DNA from 4 places in the Pseudoalteromonas sp. NZS71_1 genome. Region 1 is predicted to be linked to each of the others. Evidence: predicted binding sites of a transcription regulator. Region 1 holds the regulator's gene; each other region holds the start of a gene.

Region 1 (4,223 bases):
CTCTACCTAAGCTGAACAGGTGATTATTCAGCTATATTATTTTTCTTGTTCGCGATGGCGAATTTTAACATTGGGATGTGTCATTGCAAAACTTTCACCGATAGTTTGCGCTAAATATACAGAGCGATGTTGTCCGCCTGTACACCCAATAGCAATGGTTAAATAACTGCGGTTATTTCGCTCTAAGTGCGGTAACCATGTTTGTACAAATGTCTGAATTTGCCATGTGAATTTTTGCACTATGCTGTGATTGGCCAAATAATCTTTAACAGGTTGATCTAACCCATTTAAAGGTTTTAATTCAGGTTCCCAATGTGGATTGGGTAAAAAGCGTGCATCAAATACGTAATCTGCTTCTTTTGGTATACCGTATTTAAAACCAAACGATTCAAACGTGACAATCAGTTGCTTATCTTTTTTACCTAAAATCTTTTCACGAATAGATTCAGCAAGTTGATGAACGCTTAAATCAGTTGTATCTATCATAAAGTCGGCGCGGGTGATTAATACATCAAGTAATTCTTTTTCTTTTTTGATGGCTAAATCAAGAGGCAACGAGTCAATTGATAGTGGGTGTAATCTACGAGTTTCAGAAAAACGTTTGATCAATGTTTGATCGTCGCTATCTAAATAAAATAACGTAGGGTTTGCAAAGCCTGGCAAGTATTCAAGAATATCGTTAAATTCATCTTGTTGTTTAGGGATGTTCCGTACATCAATGCTAACAGCAATTTTATCGTAGCTATCAGACACACTGCGAACTAATGAAGGAAGCAAGTTAACTGGAATATTATCTACGCAATAATAACCTAAATCTTCTACAACGCGTAAAGCAACCGACTTTCCAGAACCAGAACGGCCGCTTATGATAATTAACTCCATTTAACACCCTTTATAAAACTATGATTGATTGACAATAACTTGGTAAAGCTCAGTATCTGATTTTGCACTGCGTAACTGTTTACAAAAATCTTTATTGTTTAGTTTATCAGCAATGGTTGCTAGAGTCTTTAAGTGCTGCTGGTTATCGCCATCTGGTACGATGAGTGCGACGAAAATATCAACAGGGCGATTATCGATTGCATCAAAATTTATTGGAGTTTCGCTAACGAGTACTAAAGCCAAAGGCTCTTCTGCACCGCTCATTCTTCCATGAGGAATGGCAATGCCACGCCCTATACCTGTACTACCCAATTTTTCTCTGCTCATTAAAGCATTAAGAATATCTTGTTGCGGTAAATACGGAAGTTTGTCGTGAGCAAGTTCGCTAATGAACTCTAAAATTCTTTTTTTGCTATTAAAAAGGACCGCAGCTTTGCTGCAGTCCTGGCATATAAGTGAGCTTAATTTCATCATATTAGTGTCGAGCAAGCTTCTCTTTGTGTTTAATTACTTGTCGATCGAGCTTGTCGATCAACGAGTCAATGGCGGCATACATATCTTGATGTTCTGTAGAGGCAAATAACTCAGCACCGCTTACGTGTATGGTGGCTTCTGCTTTTTGATTTAATTTTTCTACATCGAGAATGACATGAACATTATTAATATGATCAGAGTGTCTTTCTAGCTTCGCAAATTTGGTATTAATATAGTCTCTTAGTGAATCGGTTAATTCTACGTGACGACCAGTTAAGTTTAGTTGCATAAGCATTACCCTCTTTTTTTTGCGTCTTAAATCAAACTTTTACGTTGATTTGACGGTGGAATAGCCAGAGATTCGCGGTATTTTGCGATTGTACGTCTCGCTACTTTAATTCCTTGCTCAGCCAATATATCCGCTATTTTGCTATCACTCAATGGTTTTGCTGAGTTTTCTGCTGCGATTAATTTTCGGATAAGCGCACGGATTGCTGTAGATGAACATTCACCCCCGTTTTCGGTGCTTACATGGCTTGAGAAAAAATATTTAAGCTCAAATATACCACGGGGTGTGTGCATATACTTTTGGGTTGTTACGCGCGAAATTGTTGATTCGTGCATTTCTACCATTTCAGCAACATCATTTAAAACCATTGGTTTCATGGCTTCAGGACCGTGTTCAAAAAAGCCTTGTTGTTGCTTAACAATACAATTTGTTACTTTTAATAGCGTGTCGTTTCTACTTTCTAAGCTTTTAATAAACCATTTAGCTTCTTGTAAATGCGAGCGAATAAACTGGCTGTCACCACTGGATTTTACAGTGCGAGACATTGCCGCGTATTGGCTATTAACACGAATTTTAGGCATGCTGTCTGGGTTTAACTCAACAACCCAGCGGCCTTTAATTTTTTTAACTGACACATCAGGAATAACATACTCAGATTCTTCTCTTACAATAGTATCTGCAGGTTTAGGGCTAAGAGTATGTATTAATGTCATTACTTCTTTAAGCTCTTCTTCTTTGAGCTTAGTTTTCTTCATTAATGTACGATAGTCACGAGCAGCTAATAAATCAATATGCTCGGTTAAAATCATTTTTGTTTCATTAATGTAAGGTGTTTCTTTGTCAAACTGGTTAAGCTGAATACACAAACACTCTTGTAAACTACGTGCAGCAATACCAACAGGATCAAACAGTTGGATGCGTTTTAATACAGCTTCAATTTCATCAAGTTCGACTTCGTTATCATCTTCGTTTTCTTGATTAAAGCTTTCTAAAATCTCTTCGCAGCTTAGTGTTAAAATACCTGAATCATCGACGGCTTCTACAATCGCAATAGCAATAGCTTCGTCTGTAGGGCTAAATGGCGTTAGTTGTAACTGCCACATTAAATACTCATGGAGCGTTTCAGTAGAGGCGCCTTGGTATATTGATTCGTCTTCAGGCATCGGACCCGATGATGATGCTGGGGCGGCACTCATGTACTCATCCCAACTAACATCCATAGCCATGTCGTCACTTAGCGTGTCTTTTGCAAGTGCTTCACCACTATCTTGTTCGTATTCGCTTGGAGCATCATCGGCAGATGCGCTAACAGTTATGTCATCTGTATCTGCTTTTTGCTCGTTTTTACCTGCAGCGTCTTCTGAATAGTCTGCTTCTTCAACCTCTAATAGCGGGTTGCTGTCGAGAGCTTCTTGTATTTCTTGCTGGAGATCCAATGTACTGAGTTGCAACAAACGAATAGCTTGTTGCAGCTGTGGAGTCATTGTAAGTTGCTGGCCCATGCGCAGCTGTAGTGATTGCCTCATGTATCTCTAACAATCCTTTTATGTTGTTATAATTAATACTAGCAGATGCTTAAAGACATGGCGTAAATGTTACAGCCTAAATTGCTCGCCTAAGTAAACATCGCGTACTGTTTTATCATTTAATACGTGTTCTGGAGTACCTGATGCAATCAGCTCCCCATGAGAAACAATGTAGGCTTTTTCACAAACATCAAGGGTTTCTCTTACGTTATGATCGGTAATTAATACACCAATCCCACGATTTTTAAGATGTTCTATTATTTTCTTTATATCTAATACCGAAATAGGGTCAACACCTGCAAATGGTTCATCCAGTAATATAAATTTAGGATCTGCTGCCAGCGCACGTGCTATTTCAACACGACGACGTTCGCCTCCTGACAATGCCATACCTTGGCTATCACGAATGTGTTGTATGCTAAATTCATCTAATAATTTATCGAGAGTGTCTTCTCTAGCTTGTTTATTTAACTCTTTGCGCGTTTCTAAAATGGCCATTAAGTTTTGATAAACAGTCAGCTTTCTGAATATTGAAGACTCTTGCGGTAAGTAGCCAATGCCTAATCTAGCACGACTATGCATAGGTAAAAGAGTAATATCGTTATCGTCTATCGATATTTTACCTTTGTCGCTAGGTACAAGTCCTACTATCATATAAAACGTGGTGGTTTTACCTGCGCCGTTAGGGCCAAGTAAGCCAACAATACTGCCAGCTTTGACTTCAAGGCCGACGTTTTTTACAACTTCACGGCCTTTATAGCTCTTTGCTAATAGCTCTGCTTTTAATGTGCTCATGGTTGACCTTTGTCGCTTTTTTTACTTTTTTTAGTCTCGATTGGCACTAAAATTGTGTGAACGCGGTCAGTTGAGTTTTCATCTTTTTCGGCACTGATTAGCTGCTGCTCTATATCGTAGGTAATGCTTTTAGCATTTATTTTTTGTCCCGCTTGCGATACTTGTGCATTACCAACAAGCGTTAAAAAACGCTTAGATACATCATAACGTACTTCGTCAGCACTGGCGCTCATAGTCGTGCCATCTGATTGCTTCTC
Region 2 (4,223 bases), on a different contig from region 1:
CCGTATGCACCAAGTAATGGAGAACCCGCTGCGTTTATTGCTATACCTGTTGATGGTAGCGATACAATAGTTGCTTTACAGCTTTCGAGCAAAGGGACTAATCAAATAATGGGTGTTCGCGAAGGGATGGGAGAAACTGGTGAGAGTTACCTAGTTGGAGAAGATAAGCTAATGCGTTCTGATTCATATCTTGACCCTGAAGGACATTCACTCAAAGCAAGTTTTGCAGGAACTGTAACAAATAATGGTGCTGATACAGAGGCTGTAAATTTAGCTTTGAATGCTCAACATGGTACTAAAATAATAAAAGATTATAATGGAAATAACGTGCTTTCTGCCTTCGATAGTATAAAGATTGGAGATTTTAGCTGGATTATATTAAGTGAAATTGACGAATCAGAAGCATTTGCACCAGTCCATCAGACTGTGCTTTTTAGTGTGATTTCTATAATAGTAGCTGCAATTGTTGTTGTATTTATTGGTGTTTTCTTTTCTCGAAAAATAGCGACCCCAATAATTGTAGCTTCCACTTTTGCTAAAAAAGTGGCGGCAGGAGATCTTAGCAGTAATATCGAAGTTAATTCACACGATGAGGTAGGCATGCTACAAGTTGCATTGCATACCATGTTAGAAAATCTCAGAAAAATGATTGGTGAATTATCTAACGTTGCAGTTCAGCAAGGCAGTACAGCAACAGAGCTTGCCTCAGTTACTGAGCAAACTAGCTTAGCAGTTACCGAGCAGCAAGCACAAACTATACAAGTTGCAGCCGCCACTACCGAAATGACTGAAACAGTAAAAGAGATAGCGAGTACAACTGCTAGTGCATCATTATTATGTGAAAATATTCAAAGAATGGCTCGAGAAGGCTCTGAAAATAATGATAGTACTTACAACGCACTTGTTTCTCTTGGAGAAGCTACAAAAAAATCAGCACATGAAGTGACGGAGTTGAAGCATAATTCAGAAAAAATAGTGAATGTATTAGGCGTTATTAAAAAGATAGCTGATCAGACTAATTTACTTGCTTTGAACGCAGCAATTGAAGCAGCTAGAGCTGGTGAACAAGGGCGTGGTTTTGCTGTTGTTGCTGATGAAGTACGAAGCTTAGCTAAGTCTACGCAAGAGTCTACAATGGAGGTTGAAGTGATCATTGAAGCTGTTGTGAGTGCCAGTAACGCAGCTGTTCAAGCAATGACTGACAATGTAGGACAAACAACTCAAGTTCAGGAAATAGCTAAGAAAGCAAACTTAATCAATAGTAATGTAGGCAAAGCAGTAGATGAAATTTTTGATATGGTTGTTCAAATTGCAACCGCCTCTGAGCAGCAGGCAACCACCATCGATGAAATATCACGAAATATAGGTGTCATAAATATGGGTATATCAGAGACCGAGCAGGCAGTTAGAGATATTGCACAGTCAAGTAGCGAATTGTCTAGAATGGCAAACGGTTTAAATGATGAGGCCCAAAAGTTTAGTCTTTAACTTACTCCATTAATTTAGAAATCTTTGATTTAATGACGCTAATCATACAGATATAACTACGGTAGGATGTTACAGCGACGTACCATAAAAGACGTAAATAAGCGCGTGCCAAATAGTGCACGCGCATAAATAAATATTAGATTTGGTGAGACACTTTGCAACCGACGAGCTCGTAAATTACAAACTTCCAACATATTTATGTTTTATTCTAACATGTTAAATAACGCTAATTTTGTTACGAATGATTTTTACGCCATCCATATTTTCTAAAAACTTTTGAGCTAGTGCGCGCTGAAAACCAGTTTGTGCTTCACCGTATAAATCTACTTCACCATTTTTTACCTGCACACGAATATCACTTAACGCTAGGTTAGGATTAGTTCGTAGGGTGTTGGTGATAGCTTGTTGTAAGTTAGGTTGAGTGGCTACACTGCTTACTACGGCCATGTTGGTTGCTGCACTTACTTTTGTAGCGCAAGCTAATAAAAATAAACAACAAAATGATACTAAAGCGATAGTTAACTTGAAGCGGTTCATAACTTAATCCTTACATTACAGTGAATAGTGCAGCCACAATATGGAAATTCCATCGGCTAGGTTATCTTTGTAGTTACAATTTCGGTGCCAATATTAACGCTATGAAATATAAGGGATTTTTATTAAGTGGGAATTCAGGTGGGCAAAAATTACATTTAAATGAGTATGAGTTACATGCTTGGGTTACATATGTAACAGGTACAAACAGCAGAGCCTGCAAGGCTTGCATTAAAAAGCCGACAAAAGTCGGCTTAGTATAAAAATGTTTTAGGTTACTTTTTCTTTTTAACCTTAGCCTTTTTCTTAGCTTTCATTTTTACTGGGTCTTTACGCTTTTTAGCCGGTGGCTTAGCTTCTTTATGCTGTGGCTCAACGCCTCTAATTACACGGCGTTTTAACTTTTGCTCAACGTAGCGTTCTACTTTATATAAAATACCAATATCGTGTGCTTCAACTAGCGATATTGCTATCCCTTTTTTACCAGCACGGCCAGTACGACCAATACGGTGTACATATACGTCGGCAGTACGCGGCATATCAAAGTTAATAACGTGGCTGATGTCAGATACATCAATACCACGTGCAGCTACGTCGGTAGCAACTAATATGCTTGTTTTGCCACTGTGGAAGTTTTCCATGGCTTTCATACGTTTGTCTTGTGGCATTTCGCCGCGTAACCACGCCGCTTTTACATCATTAGTTGTAAGTTCGCCAATCAATGTTTCTAAGCGTTCGCGAGTTTTAACAAACACAATCGCTTTAGTTACGTCAGGGTTTTTTAGCGTATTAACTAATAATTCAAGTTTGTGATGATAATCGTCGGCTAAATGTACCCATTGGTGAATTTTAGCTTTTTCTTTACGTGACGATTCGGCTTCTAATAGAGCTGGGTCGTTTAATGTTTTTTCAGCAAACCTTTCTACGCTGTCACCTTCAAGTGTTGCTGAGAATAAAAAACATTGGCGACGATTTTTAGCTTCGTCACAAATACGGCTCATTTCTTTTTTGAAACCCATATCTAACATGCGATCTGCTTCATCAATAATAAGCATTTCTACGTGTTCAGCATGAAAGTTTTCGGTTTCTAGGTATTCCATTAATCGACCTGGTGTGGCGATTAAAATATCGTTATTTTTTTCAAAAATTTCTTTATGCGTGCCGTAGTTAATACCGCCTGTTACTACACCAATTTTTAGGTGTGTGCGTTTAGCTAGCAGTTCACATTGTTCATGAATTTGATAAGCCAGCTCACGAGTTGGGGTCATAACGAGTACGCGCGCAAAACCAGGATCACGACGTGGGAAATCCAGTAAGTACTGAATAGCCGGAATTAAAAATGCCGCTGTTTTACCTGTACCAGTAGGCGCAGATGCTAAAATGTCGCGCCCCTGTAGTGCTTCAGGAATAGCTTGTTGTTGAATGCTGGTTGGCGTCTCGTAGCCCATTTTATTAATGGCATCGAGTAGCTTGTTATCAAGATCAAATTCAGAAAATTGCATAGAGTGTCTAAAATAAGGGACAATTACCCTGATTATACGCGCTATGCTGCGCTTGGTGAATGAAAAGGTGAAAAAATGTCTGGTTTTGTATTTAAACAATTTAAAGTTGAACACGACCACTGTGCAATGAAAGTTTCTACCGATGGCATTTTGCTTGGCGCATGGGCTAATTTAAGCGGTGCAAAGTCATTACTTGATATAGGCACCGGCACTGGCTTGTTAGCACTAATGTGTAAGCAGCGCAGTAATGAGCTTGATATAACTGCGGTAGAAATTGACGAAAGCGCCTATACCCAAGCATTACAAAATGTAGCTAATAGCCCGTGGCCAACTATAAGTATTACGCACCAAACTATTCAACGCTTTAGTAGTGAAGTTAAATTTGACGTGGTTATCTCTAATCCACCGTATTTTAATCACAGTTTAAAAGGCGATAATGTTGCGCGTAATACCGCACGCCATACCGACGGCCTAAGTTTTGAAGAGTTAATTAATGCGTTTAAACATTTAAGCCATAGTGGTTCCCGCTTTAGCTTAATACTTCCAAGCGTTGAAGGCGCATTATTTATTGAGCTTGCTATTCAAAATGGGCTTTATTTAAATACTCATTGCCAAGTAAAGGCCACGCCCAACAAAGATATTAGCCGCAGTTTAATGACATTTAGCTACGTAAAAAGCGATATAGAATCATCAACCCTG
Region 3 (4,223 bases), on a different contig from region 1:
AATCCTAAAGTAATTAATAGTAATAAAATCTTGTTATTCACTCTGCAGCCCTGCATTTTTATCGGTAACTTAACTTTAGTGGAGATTGACTAATTTTACCATTAAAAAAGCCCGCAAAGCGGGCTTGAGAACACACATATTTTTACAGCTTAATTAACAGCTGTAGTACATTTCAAACTCAACTGGGTGAGTTGTCATGTTAAGCTTTTCAACTTCTTTAGACTTAAGTTCGATGTAAGCATCGATTAAGTCATCAGTGAATACGCCACCTTGAGTTAAGAATTCACGGTCTGCGCTAAGTGCAGATAGTGCTTCGTCAAGTGATGCTGCAACAGTTGGAATTTCTGCTGCTTCTTCAGCTGGTAAGTCGTATAAATCTTTATCCATAGCATCGCCAGGGTGGATCTTGTTTTTGATACCATCAAGGCCAGCCATAAGCATTGCTGAGAAAGCAAGGTATGGGTTAGCAGTTGGATCTGGGAAGCGTACTTCAATACGACGACCTTTTTCAGATGGAACCACTGGGATACGGATTGATGCAGAACGGTTACGTGCAGAGTATGCAAGCATAACTGGTGCTTCAAAACCTGGTACTAAACGTTTGTACGAGTTAGTAGACGCATTTGCGAAAGCGTTAATTGCTTTAGCATGCTTGATGATGCCGCCAATGTAGTAAAGTGCATCTTCAGAAAGACCGCCGTACTTATCGCCAGCAAAAAGGTTAACACCGTCTTTAGCTAAAGACTGGTGACAATGCATACCAGAACCGTTATCACCAACAACTGGCTTAGGCATAAACGTTGCTGTTTTACCGTATAAGTGAGCCATGTTATGGATAACATATTTCATTTCTTGAATTTCATCCGCTTTTAATACCATTGTATTAAAGCGAGTAGCGATTTCGTTTTGACCTGCTGTTGCTACTTCGTGGTGATGTGCTTCTACTACTTGGCCCATTTCTTCTAGAACTAGACACGTAGCTGAACGCCAATCTTGGAAGTCATCAACTGGAGCAACTGGGAAGTAACCGCCTTTAACACCTGGACGGTGACCAGTGTTGCCATCTGCATATTCTTTATCTGAGTTCCAAGCAGCTTGCTTAGAATCAATTTTGTACATAGAACCAGACATATCTGATTTGTATTTAACATCGTCAAATACGAAAAATTCTGGCTCAGGGCCAAATAAAACAGTGTCTGCAATGCCTGTAGAACGCATGTAATCTTCAGCACGCTTAGCAACAGAACGCGGGTCGCGCTCATAGCCTTGTAGTGTAGAAGGCTCTACTACGTCACAACGTAAAATTAATGTCGCTTCTTCAGTGAAAGGGTCTAGTTTGATTGACTCAGGAACTGGCATTAATACCATGTCTGATTCGTTTATGCCTTTCCAGCCTGCAATTGAAGAACCGTCGAACATTTTACCGTCTTCGAAAAAATCTTCATCAACTTGGTGATGAGGAATCGATACATGTTGCTCTTTACCCTTAGTGTCAGTAAAGCGTAAATCAATGAACTTGACGTCATTTTCTTTAATAAAATCTAAAACCGATTGTGACATGTGTCCTCCAACTATTGGGTTTTGTTATTGCTGCATAATTGCTTTGGTATTTACTAAGCTGATTTTGTGCCATTATTGTAACTGGCTGTTTATAAATTAAAAAAATATCATTGCATCAAAATGGAATATATTTACGCACCATATTGGTGCGTAAATATTCCATTTTAGTGCAAAATTTACAGAGCGTAATTTGTTGTTAATTTAATCAGCTGAAATTAGCATAACCTAAATGTAAAAGAGTAACAAAAAGATCGGAAAAATAGCCAAAAAGACTGTTTTTCAAAAAAATATTGAAATTTAATTCATATAATTGTCATATATAAAACAGATACTTAGTAAAAGTATTGAGAAAGTTTTAAAATATGTATTGGATAAACTTTCATCCATGTCATTAATGAGGGATAATATGCGCCCTTTTAAATCCTATGCTGGGACATCTCGCGAAAGCGTGGATGAGTGCGTAGATCTTGCAGGATCATTGAGAATTTAATTTCTCTGAGTAAATATATGAGCATCGAAAAGTTAAGAAATATAGCGATTATCGCGCACGTTGACCACGGTAAAACAACTCTGGTTGACAAACTACTTGAGCAATCAGGTACATTAGAAACACGCGGCGGTAACGAAGAGCGCGTGATGGACTCAAACGACATTGAGAAAGAACGTGGTATTACCATTTTGGCTAAAAACACAGCCATCTCTTGGAACGACTACCATATCAATATCGTAGATACTCCGGGACACGCCGATTTCGGTGGTGAAGTTGAACGCGTACTTTCGATGGCTGACTCAGTATTATTACTTGTTGATGCTCAAGAAGGTCCAATGCCACAAACGCGTTTCGTTACGCAAAAGGCATTCGCGCAAGGCTTAAAGCCAATCGTAGTTATCAATAAAATTGATAAGCCAGGTTCACGTCCTGATTGGGTTATGGATCAAATCTTTGATTTATTCGACAACCTTGGCGCAACTGACGAACAGTTAGACTTTAAAGTAATCTACGCTTCAGCTATCAACGGCTGGGCAACACTAGATTTAGACGAGCCATCAGACAACATGGAACCTATGTTCAAGATGATCGTTGACGAAGTATCACCACCGGATGCAGATCCTGAAGGTGACTTCCAAATGCAAATTTCTCAACTAGATTACAACTCTTATGTTGGTGTAGTTGGTATTGGTCGTATTAAACGTGGTTCTGTTGCTCCTAACCAACAAGTTACTATTATCAGTGCAGATGGCACTACACGTAATGGTAAAATTGGCGCAGTACAAAGCTACTTAGGTCTTGAACGTATCGAAACTGATAGAGCTTACGCTGGTAACATCGTAACTGTAACAGGTATTGGTGAGCTTAAGATTTCTGATACAGTTTGTTTCCCAGGAAACGTTGAAGCATTACCACCACTAAGTGTTGATGAGCCAACTGTAACAATGACATTCTCTGTAAATAACTCACCTTTCTGTGGTAAAGAAGGTAAGTTTGTAACGTCACGTAATATCCGTGAACGTTTAGACAAAGAATTAGTACACAACGTAGCACTTCGCGTTGAAGATACTGGTAGCCCAGATAGCTTCCGTGTTTCTGGTCGTGGTGAATTACACCTAGGTATCTTAATCGAGAACATGCGTCGTGAAGGTTACGAGCTTTCAGTTTCTCGTCCAGAAGTTATCTTACGTACTGTAGATGGCGTTCTAGAAGAACCGTTTGAAACAGTTACTATTGACTGTCAAGACGAGCATCAGGGTTCTGTTATGGAACAAGTTGGCCTACGTAAAGGTGAGCTTACTAACATGACTCCAGATGGCAAAGGCCGTATGCGTTTAGATTTCATGATCCCTAGCCGTGGTTTAATTGGTTTCCAAACTGATTTCATGACGCTTACTTCGGGTTCTGGTCTTATGTACCATACGTTCGATCATTACGGTCCTCACAAAGGTGGCGACATCGGTGTTCGTAAGAACGGCGTAATGATTGCAAATGCAACTGGTAAAGCACTTACTAACGCATTATTCAACTTACAAGAACGCGGCCGTTTATTCATCGGTCACGGTGTTGAAGTATACGAAGGTATGGTTATCGGTATTCATAACCGTGATAACGACCTTACAGTTAACGCCCTTAAAGGCAAGCAGTTAACTAACGTACGTGCATCTGGTACTGATGAAGCGCAAACGCTTTCTCCACACCTTAACTACTCACTTGAGCAAGCGCTTGAGTTCATCGATGATGACGAGCTAGTTGAAGTAACTCCACTAAACATTCGTATTCGTAAGCGTTACCTTACTGAAAACGAACGTAAACGTGCAGGTCGTGGACCTAAGTCATAATCTATTAATTTAGAATAATGATTTTAAAAGCCGCTGTATTGCAAAATACAGCGGCTTTTTTGTGGATGAAAACAAGAGCTGTAGGCTATAAGTCGTCAGCTGACAGTATTTAGCTTAAAATTATATAGCTACCGTTTTGTTATGAAATTTCCATAATATATTTACCTCTAAAAGCGCAGCGCCTCTTAACCTCTTTGTGAATAATTTATTTAAAGATTTTTTGCACAAGGAGAAGGGAATGAGAAGAGCGAAAGTTGAAACAGCCGATAATGTAAAGTATCAGTGTTTGTTGGTGGGCTTTTTTTCGCTGGGTTTCGCTTCGCTCAACCCAA
Region 4 (4,223 bases), 370 kb from region 1:
CTGAATCTAATAGCTGTTTAATTTTTTTATGTTTATCTACAAATGCATTTTTGATTTTTATATCAGACATTCTTTTTGGCTCAGCGAGCTTTATATACGCACCATCTGTTGTATTATATACTTTTAGTTTAGGTTGATGTTTTAATAATAATTCCATATTAAATTTTGACATATCAAAATGTGAAGTAGAATAAACTTCTTCTCTGAAATTCCCTTTTACACGTATTTCACCTTGCATCATATCTTTTGTTTGCTCTTTGTATTTAAAATCTTTGTCGTAATAAATACTATCTTTTGCGTGGTGTGTATCTGTAGAAACAAAACCAAAGTCTGTACCAATCAAATATATTGTTTTAAAACCAAGTTCAGCAGCAATTGCCAAAGCCGCATTCGATACCGTTGGATTAGTAAACATAGGGCATGCATACTGCTTTTTTCTATCTAAATATTCAATTAATCGTCCACCAGCATCGTTGAGTTTATTCAGTAAAAATGCCGATTTAAAGCGTTTCAATATCTGATCAAAAACAGTATTGAGGGCAACTATATTTAAATCACTTAACTTAATATCAACTTCCCTTGTTCGTTCAACAACTTCAACCCACTCTAATAGCTGTGCAGTTCGTTCCATTTCAACATGTATATCGGGTTTAATATTATTCACTAGTAAAGCTTTTAGTGCTGTACCACAAGATATAATAATAATATTTTTTTGATTTTCTTTTAAAAAATCAATCGCCAAGTCCAAAGAAGGTCCGTTGGCCACAATAAATACGGGAGTATCTTTTAGTTTGTTTTTAAAGCTACCGGCTTTTTTTATCACTGGAAATTGCGCTGTTAAATTAGCTATTGTATGGGAAACTCCTATAATTTCATCTTCAAAAAAGCCCCAACCACCATGCCAACGGTGCCCAACCTCTTTGATTTTTTTTATTGCCTCATCTATTGAATCGCTATTATAATGTTTAAAGTAGTGAATTACACTTGTATTAAAGAAACCTTGCATAGAAAGCATAGAGCCAATTTCATTAACAACATCATGCTTTGTCCCCCCCACTTGAATTCTAAATACCCCTCCATTATTAAGGCACTTATTAAACAGCGGTCTTAACTCAATACAATGTAATAAAGCATAAAAAGTACTAGGTGTTTGTTCGTATAAAAAAACATTCAATACATTTTTTTTATTCAAGAGCTCTTTAATGTGGTAGCCTAACCCAGCTCCTAAAAAACATACAAAGTCTAATTGCTGCTCGTTTGCAGGATTATCTAATTTCTCCCCACCATGTTCTAATCTCACATTATTAATAGATTTAAGTAAGGCTGCATGCTTAAAAACAATATTTTCGTCATTCGAATGCTTTATCCTGTAGTGAGAATAGACAGGACTTTTTAAAAACTTACTAACTTGTTTTTTTGCAAATTCACGCGGATTTTCAGTGTAAGAAAATCTACCATTACTGTATAGGTTTTCATTCCCTTCATCGTCAATAACTACTCCCGTATCAGTCGGTTGGAAATCTTTAAACATATCAAAGATCTGTGGCATTTTTTCTTTTAGTAATTCTAAGTTTGCTAACAAAGTTGCTTTGAGCATCATTTTTTTTAATTCACTTTCTACTGTGTTCAAAATACACTCCAGTTTTTCATTTGATTTGTTGAGCTTTTATCAAATTTTATCACTAAGCTAAAAATTTGATATGACTGTAAACTGACAGTTCACTACCCATTTAAAGCATTATGCTTTATTTTAAATAAATGTTTAATACCTTAAGAATAGGTCTGATATAATAGTATCTATATAGCCTCACGCAATTTATGCGCCAATTTTTATTTGACGATGTTTATAATTATATTAAGTTACTTATGTGCCGATTACTAAATACCACCAAAGTACTTGGCATTATTTTTGCTTTATTTGGGTATTGCATCACACAATTTTAGTAATATAAATTTTAGGATTCCCCCATGGCTCATATCTCAGTAAAAAAATACGGTCAAGTTCGTGCTAGTAGTATTGCCGAAATGGCGCCATACGAACAAATAAACCTTATATTTAGTAATATTATCGGCCGTTTAGCTGCAACAAAGGGATTTATTGAGCGCAAGGAAATACAAAAGAAAGGTGAAAACATTTCAGCCTGTGTTTTACTATTTGGTGCCCTACAAGACGCTCTTAATTTAGAAGTAGAGCAAGATCCTAGTATTTCTAACAATTTATTGGCACTTTACGATTACTGCCAACGCCGTTTAACACAAGCTAACTTACATAACGATATTGAAGCAATTATTGAAGTATCAAGTATTGTTAAAGAAATTAAAGAAGGCTGGGATAATATCCCATTAGATCAACGTAACCCTGCGGTTTAATTTAAATTATGGATTCGCAAACACCAGTAAGCAATGCTGAGCAGATACAAGCATTACTTAGTAAAATTGAAGTGTTAGTAAATGATGATAATGCAGACGAAGCTCAGCCTTTTTTAGACACTTTAAATACTAAACTAAAGCAATGGTGCGAAAGTAGCGAAGGTCCAAGTACAGAGCAATTAGAATTAATTCAGCTTCGTATAAATACCATTTTAGTTAAAGCGAATAGTGCCAAAAACGAATCATCAAAAGCTATTATTAAACATAAAAAGTCAGGAAAGGCGATAAAAGCTTATAAAAACACCTAGTAAACAGACCTAATAAACTACCTTTATTCTAACTAAATACATGGCTATAGCTTACTATTTGAATCAAAGAATAATACACAAAAAAACCGCTAAATTTAAACTTAGCGGTTTTTTATTAAATCTATAATATATTTAACTCAGTTATTAATTTGATTGCCTAACTACGCCTGGCATGTTTTCTAATTGAGCTTGAACATAGCTGCTGGTGTTATTAAGGCTAGCCACTAATAAATCCATCGCATTATATTGAGCGTATAAACGAGATGATAATGATTCCATTTTACTGGCAAGGTCCAAGCGATCATCATCTAAATCATCTAGCTGATTTGTTTTACTGTCTATTCGGTTTTGAATAATACCATCGGAATCTGTATAAAAACTCATTAGCTCATCAAACGACTGTGCAAAGCCATCATCGTCATCACCTACAAAAAATTGCTGCACTAAATCTACGTTTGCATCTATTTGCTCATCTAGTGTTTCTGTATTTAGCGTTAAAACACCGTAGCGGTCTGTTTCGACACCTAATTGCGAAAGTGATAATGAGTTGCTATTACCTAAATCCACGGAATCGGTAATCTGTTCTCGTAATTTAGACATTACACCACGTAGTAACGAGTCACCAGCCATAACACCTGCACCATCAGCTGAAGTACCTAGATTATTACTTAACTCTAAAAGCTCATTGTAGCTTGATATAAAACTATTTAAGCCTGCTTGTATATTATTATTGTTTTCAGTAACTACTATATCGCTGATATCGTCATCAACACCATGTGCTTTTTTAGCTGTTATTGTAATACCGTCAATTACATCAGAAAACTCATTGGATGAACTACTAACCGTAAGGGAGCCATCTATAGTAATTGAAGCATCTGTTGCAGCAATAATTTCAGATGAATTTTGAACTCCAGCAGAATCGAAAGCAAGACGAGATAAGCCGTTTGTATCAGTATTGTCACCATCAATATCTGTTACTTCTACTTTAATTTCATTTGCAAGGCCGCTATTTTTGGCAGCAAGTACTAAATGTTGGCCGGTATCGTCAGTTATTATTGTTGCGTTGATGCTATCGTTATCATTACTATCATTAATTGCATCTCTAATTTCACTTAATGTTGCAGAATCCGATACTTCAATATCAAAGCTACCATCACCAGAGCTAAGAGTTATGGTGCCCTCCCCTACAGCTGTGTCCGCATCAAGTGCCACTGAGAGTATTTTATGCTTTGTAGCAAGGTTGTTAACCTCTACGGAATAACCCCCAGGTTGTGCATCTTCATTAGCACTTAATTGTACAAAGCTATCACTACCAGATGAACTACGCTTTTGATAATTGTCTGCGTCACCTAATACTTCCATAGCGGTTTGAACCTGCTGTAACGCAGACTTTAAAGCGCCCACAGCAGAAATATCCGTTGTTAAATTAGCTTCTTTAGTATTTAAACGAGCTTCAGCAGGAGCTTGCTCAGCATTAACTAATGCATCCACAATATCTGATACAGCTAAACCAGAGCCTAAACCATTGAACGAAATAGACATACT

What was found. Region 1 encodes sigma-54, which starts transcription at its own class of promoters, with help from an activator protein. Its sites were predicted from a motif close to GTTGGCACGNNNNTNGNNT; they were not measured.
Region 2: a site for sigma-54 is predicted at 2,099-2,117, ahead of I6F43_RS19755 (BON domain-containing protein). Genes of this name have one in related genera too.
Region 3: a site for sigma-54 is predicted at 1,616-1,634, ahead of glnA (glutamate--ammonia ligase). Genes of this name have one in related genera too.
Region 4: a site for sigma-54 is predicted at 1,897-1,915, ahead of fliS (flagellar export chaperone FliS). Genes of this name have one in related genera too.

The regions. Positions count from the first base shown of each region.
Region 1 is NZ_JADYXM010000002.1:477,942-482,164, reverse strand. It holds gene rapZ (RNase adapter RapZ) at 37-882, opposite strand; gene ptsN (PTS IIA-like nitrogen regulatory protein PtsN) at 901-1,353, opposite strand; gene hpf (ribosome hibernation promoting factor) at 1,358-1,645, opposite strand; gene I6F43_RS05080 (RNA polymerase factor sigma-54) at 1,672-3,171, opposite strand; gene lptB (LPS export ABC transporter ATP-binding protein) at 3,241-3,966, opposite strand; gene lptA (lipopolysaccharide transport periplasmic protein LptA) at 3,963-4,223, opposite strand, start outside.
Region 2 is NZ_JADYXM010000025.1:11,455-15,677, reverse strand. It holds gene I6F43_RS19760 (methyl-accepting chemotaxis protein) at 1-1,488, shown strand, start outside; gene I6F43_RS19755 (BON domain-containing protein) at 1,705-2,025, opposite strand; gene srmB (ATP-dependent RNA helicase SrmB) at 2,298-3,524, opposite strand; gene I6F43_RS19745 (tRNA1(Val) (adenine(37)-N6)-methyltransferase) at 3,600-4,223, shown strand, end outside.
Region 3 is NZ_JADYXM010000010.1:47,281-51,503, forward strand. It holds gene I6F43_RS14430 (DUF4124 domain-containing protein) at 1-41, opposite strand, end outside; gene glnA (glutamate--ammonia ligase) at 154-1,560, opposite strand; gene typA (translational GTPase TypA) at 2,068-3,891, shown strand.
Region 4 is NZ_JADYXM010000002.1:112,211-116,433, forward strand. It holds gene I6F43_RS03470 (motility associated factor glycosyltransferase family protein) at 1-1,630, opposite strand, end outside; gene fliS (flagellar export chaperone FliS) at 1,969-2,370, shown strand; gene I6F43_RS03480 (hypothetical protein) at 2,379-2,678, shown strand; gene fliD (flagellar filament capping protein FliD) at 2,823-4,220, opposite strand.